2 regions of the Dechloromonas sp. A34 genome follow, and region 2 is predicted to be linked to the other one. Evidence: riboswitches for the same ligand, from Rfam matches in the RefSeq annotation. Region 2 holds a riboswitch; the other holds the start of a gene.
The links. A riboswitch is a leader RNA that binds a small molecule or an ion and turns the genes downstream of it on or off. The one in region 2 is predicted to bind glycine.

Region 1 (2,388 bases), 1.2 Mb from region 2:
CGATCAGTACTTCCGCGAGCGCAAGGCGGATTTCCTCTCGTTGACGCAAATTTCGGACGCCCTGGCGCGCAACCGGCTGCTGCTTTACGGTCAGCGTATCGTGCCGCTGCACGACGGCGTCGAGCCTTATGCCGAAGTGCTGGTTCGCATGCATGGCGACGATGGCAGCATCATCCCGCCCGGCCGCTTCATTCCGGCCGCCGAGCGCTACGGCATGATGCCGCTGATCGATCGCTGGGTGATCGACGCCACCTGTGCCCGGATCGCCGCCTGGCAGGCCGAGGGGCTGAGCGCGCCGCGCCTGCACATCAACCTTTCCGGCCTGACGCTCGCCGATCCCGGTCTCGAGGAATATATCGAGTTCGTCTTCCGCGAGTATGGCATCCAGCCGCAGCGGGTCGGCTTCGAGATCACCGAAAGCTGCGCCATCGCCCAGCTCGACATGGCGCTCGGCTTCATCGAGTTCTGCCGAGAGATCGGCTGCGAACTGGCGCTTGACGATTTCGGCAGCGGCCTGTCGAGCTTCGCTTACCTGAAGCGTTTCAAGGTGCACTCGTTGAAAATCGACGGCATGTTCGTCAAGAATGCCGATAACGACGGCGACGACCGGGCGGTGATCGAAACCATCGTTCGTCTGGCCCAGCACAAGAAGCTGCATACGGTGGCCGAATTCGTCGGTAGCCAGGCCGTGCTCGATACTGTGCGCGCCCTGGGGCGGACTACGGCCAGGGCTTCCATCTGCACGTGCCGGAGCCCCTGGATAACCTGGTGCGTCTGGCGATTGACAAGCAATCCTCCGGCTTACGATAATCCAGGCATCTGCGGGAGAGAGAGTCCTGGATTTCCGGACTCCGCCGAAGGCGCAAACTCCCATAATCGCTCAGGCATGCTGAACCGCAGAAATGATTCGCCGGCTGGAGAGAAGTTGCCTTGGCAACTCACCGAAGGGGCAGGCTCGTAACGGGCTGAAACTCTCAGGTAAAAGGACAGGGGGAGAGGCGTCGCAGAAGCACTCGATTCGAGTCTTCTGATCTTTGACGGAGTCCTCCCGATGTTAGAAAGTCTCGCCCTCGTTTTTCAGCCCCTCGCCACTAAGCAATTCGACCTGCTGCTGGTCGTCTATCTTGTCGCCATCGCCGCCGAAGCCATGTCCGGTGCGCTGGCGGCAGGACGTCGCAACATGGACATCTTCGGGGTGGCCGTGATTGCATTCGTTACCGCTCTTGGCGGTGGAACGATCCGCGATGTGGTCCTCGGCAACTTCCCGATCGGCTGGACGCAACATCCCGAATACGTCTATCTCGTGATCCTGGCAGGTTTGGCGACTACCTTGCTGGCCAGGTTCATGCACCACATGAAAGGCCTCTTCCTGATGCTGGATGCGATGGGCCTGGTTGCCTTCTCGCTGATCGGCTGCAATGTCGCCCTGCAACTGGATTACCCGGTGGTCGTCGTCATCATGGCCGGCATGCTGACCGGGATCTGCGGCGGCATCCTGCGCGACGTGTTGTGCAACCAGGTGCCGGTGGTTTTCTGCCGCGAGCTTTATGCCAGCGTCTCGCTCTTCGTTTGCGCACTTTTTCTTGCATTGCGGTCATTCGGCATCGATGCCGACCTCAATACGCTGGTCTGTTTCATCGTCGGCTTCGGATTTCGCATGCTGGCGCTGCGGTTTGGTTGGAAGCTTCCAACTTTTTCCTACCAGCAGCGATGGGATTAGTGCCAGTGATTTGACCTCCTGTAACCGTCCGGTCATCCGGGCGTCACGAACCCTTCATTGGCGGCCGCTATCCTGCGGTCATGCCCAAGGTCAGATCAGTTTTTCTCTCCGACATCCACCTCGGCACGCGGGCGTGCCAGGCGGATCGCCTGCTCGATTTCCTGCGTGAATACCCGGCCGAACAGACCTATCTGATCGGCGACATCATCGATTTCTGGGCGATGAGCCGCAGCATCCACTGGTCGCCGGCCCAGAACACGGTGGTTCAGAAGCTGCTGCGCCGGGCCCGTCACGGTGATCGCGTCGTCTTCATCCCCGGTAACCATGACGAGGCGCTGCGCGACTATTGCGGCATCGTTTTCGGCGATGTCGAGGTAGTCGACGAACTGATTCACGAAACGGCCGACGGCCGGCGCTTCCTGCTCATTCATGGCGACGTTTTCGATCAGGTGACGCGCCACCACCGCTGGGTGGCGGTGCTCGGCGACAAGGCCTACGACCTGCTGGTCCGCCTCAATCTGCTGCTCTCTTGGGGGCGGCGCAAGCTCGGGCTGTCCGGCTACTGGTCGCTGGCCGGCTACGCCAAGCGCAAGGTCAAGACGGCGCTGAATTTCATCTTCGATTTCGAGGATTCGGCCATTCACCATGCCCGCGAGCGCGGCCTGGAT
Region 2 (2,388 bases):
GTGGGAGGCGGTGTACTTGAGGTTGGCGGGAACGTTGGACATGGTTTTCTCCTGAATGGGGGTGAATTAGATGACTGCCTTGCCGTTGCGGGCGAATACGGGTTTGGTGACCTTGGCCTTGAGCAGCTTGCCGCGGATATCGACTTCGACTTCGTCGCCGATGGCCACGCCGAGCGGCAGGCGGGCAAGGGCGATGGATTGCTGCAGGGTCGGCGAAAAGCTGCCAGAGGTGATTTCGCCTTCGCCCTTGGCGGTGACGACCTTCTGGTGGCCGCGCAGCACGCCCTTGTCGAGCAGGATCAGGCCGAGGAAAGCTTTCTGCTGGCCGTTGGCGACCAGGGCGGCCTTGCCGACGAAGTCGCGCTCGGTATTCAGCGACACGGTCCACGCCAGCCCTGCGTCGAGCGGGGAAACCGTTTCGTCCATGTCCTGGCCATAGAGATTCATGCCGGCTTCGAGGCGCAGCGTGTCGCGGGCGCCGAGGCCACAGGGGGCGACGCCGGACTGGTGCAGGGTATTCCACATAGCTTCGGCTTCGCCGGCCGGGAGCATGATTTCGTAGCCGTCCTCACCGGTGTAGCCGGTGCTGGCAATGAAGTACTGGTCTACTTCGGCGGCAAAGAAGGGCTTGAGGTCAACAATGGCCGCCTTGGCCTGGGGCAGCACCGACCACACCTTGGCGCGGGCATTCGGGCCCTGGACGGCGATGATGCCAAGCGCGTTGTCGCCATTGCGGCGCTGGGTGATGGTGACGTCGAGCTTCCACTCGGCGGCCTTGGCCTGCATCCAGGCCAAATCCTTGTCGGCGGTGCCGGCATTGATGACGATGCGGAAACGGGTGTCGGTCAGGAAATAGATGATCAGGTCGTCGATGACGCCGCCGGCCTCGTTGAGCATGGCGGAGTACAGCGCCTTGCCGGAGACCTTGAGCTTGGCGACATCGTTGGCGACCAGGCGGGACAGAAAGGGGCGGCAGTCGGCGCCGATGACGTCAACCGGGCACATGTGGGAGACGTCGAACATGCCACAGTCCTTGCGCACGGCATGGTGTTCCTCTATCTGCGAACCGTAATTGACCGGCATGTCCCAACCGCCGAAATCGACCATCCGGGCACTCAGTGCGCGGTGGGCGGCATTCAAAACCGTTTTCTTCAGCATATCAGTCCTTTGCAGGCGCTTGTTTGCGCCAGTTCTAGAAACGAAAAAGGGGTGAAACGTAAGATCGCATCTTGCGTTTCACCCCTCTGTCCTCGATACCTGAGAGATTTGCCCCATCGGTGGACGCTGTCTACGCCGCTCTCCAGAGTTTTGGAACTTGCGCTCCAGTTCTGCGGTCCTTTTACCTGAGCGTTTTCGGGTGAAATTGCGCCTTCGGCGGCAGACTTAATCTGCGCTCTCCCACAGAACGGGAGGCACTATATCGGGATGCCAGTTCGCTGGCAACCTGCTGCACTGCACAAGGGAACCCGGGCGGCGGCGGCCTTCGTGATAAACTCCCCATTTGCCTTGCATTTGCCATTTGTGACCCCTACTAATTTCGATTTCCACTGTCATTCGATCGTTTCCGACGGCTTGCTTCCCCCGAAGTGGTGGCGCGCCGGGCGGCGGCCAATGGCGTCGACCTCTGGGCGCTGACCGACCACGACGATCTGGGCGGCCAGGCCATTGCCAGGGCCACGGCCGACGAGGTCGGCATGGGTTTCGTCAATGGGGTCGAGATTTCCATCGAATGGAAAGGCGTGCCAATTCATATCGTTGGTCTCGGCTTCGATGTGGCCGACCCGGCCCTGTCCGGCGGCCTCGATGAACTCCGCATCGGCCGTGTCGAGCGTGCCAAGCGCATGGGCGATGCGCTGGCCGCCATTGGCATTCCCGGGGTTTATGAAGGGGCGCTGTGTTTCGTCACTAACCCGAGCCTGATTTCCCGCGCCCATTTCGCCCGCTATCTGGTGTCGATCGGCATTGCCCGCGATGTGTCCGGCGTGTTTCAGCATTACCTGACCCCGGGCAAGCCGGGTTATGTCGATCACCGTTGGGCGACGCTGGCCGAGGCGATTGGCTGGATTACCGGAGCCGGCGGTGTTGCCGTGGTCGCCCATCCCGGTCGATACAAGATGTCGGGTGGCGACATGCGCAAGTTTCTCGACGATTTCAAGGATCTGGGCGGGCAGGGTATCGAGGTTACTTGCGGCAGCCATTCGCCCGACCACGTGATGCATTTCGCCCGACTGGCCAGGCACTATGCCTTCCATGCCTCGCGCGGCTCGGATTTTCACGGGCCGGAAGAAAGCTACGTCGACCTCGGCAAGTTGCCGCAACTGCCGGAAGACCTCAAACCGGTCTGGCGTCTGATCCGTTAATTTATGGCCCGTGTCGTCAATATTCATC

Region 1: it holds a riboswitch for glycine, as region 2 does, so the genes downstream of both, NQE15_RS06110 (trimeric intracellular cation channel family protein) here and gcvT (glycine cleavage system aminomethyltransferase GcvT) in region 2, are expected to answer to the same signal.

Annotation. Positions count from the first base shown of each region.
Region 1 covers NZ_CP102486.1:1,217,716-1,220,103, forward strand. The annotation lists partial or broken gene NQE15_RS24025 (EAL domain-containing protein) at 1-655, shown strand, start outside; glycine riboswitch at 813-907, shown strand; gene NQE15_RS06110 (trimeric intracellular cation channel family protein) at 1,052-1,720, shown strand; gene NQE15_RS06115 (UDP-2,3-diacylglucosamine diphosphatase) at 1,801-2,388, shown strand, end outside.
Region 2 covers NZ_CP102486.1:2,399,500-2,401,887, forward strand. The annotation lists gene gcvH (glycine cleavage system protein GcvH) at 1-42, opposite strand, end outside; gene gcvT (glycine cleavage system aminomethyltransferase GcvT) at 67-1,158, opposite strand; glycine riboswitch at 1,235-1,314, opposite strand; glycine riboswitch at 1,322-1,411, opposite strand; gene NQE15_RS12035 (PHP domain-containing protein) at 1,587-2,360, shown strand; gene NQE15_RS12040 (L-threonylcarbamoyladenylate synthase) at 2,364-2,388, shown strand, end outside.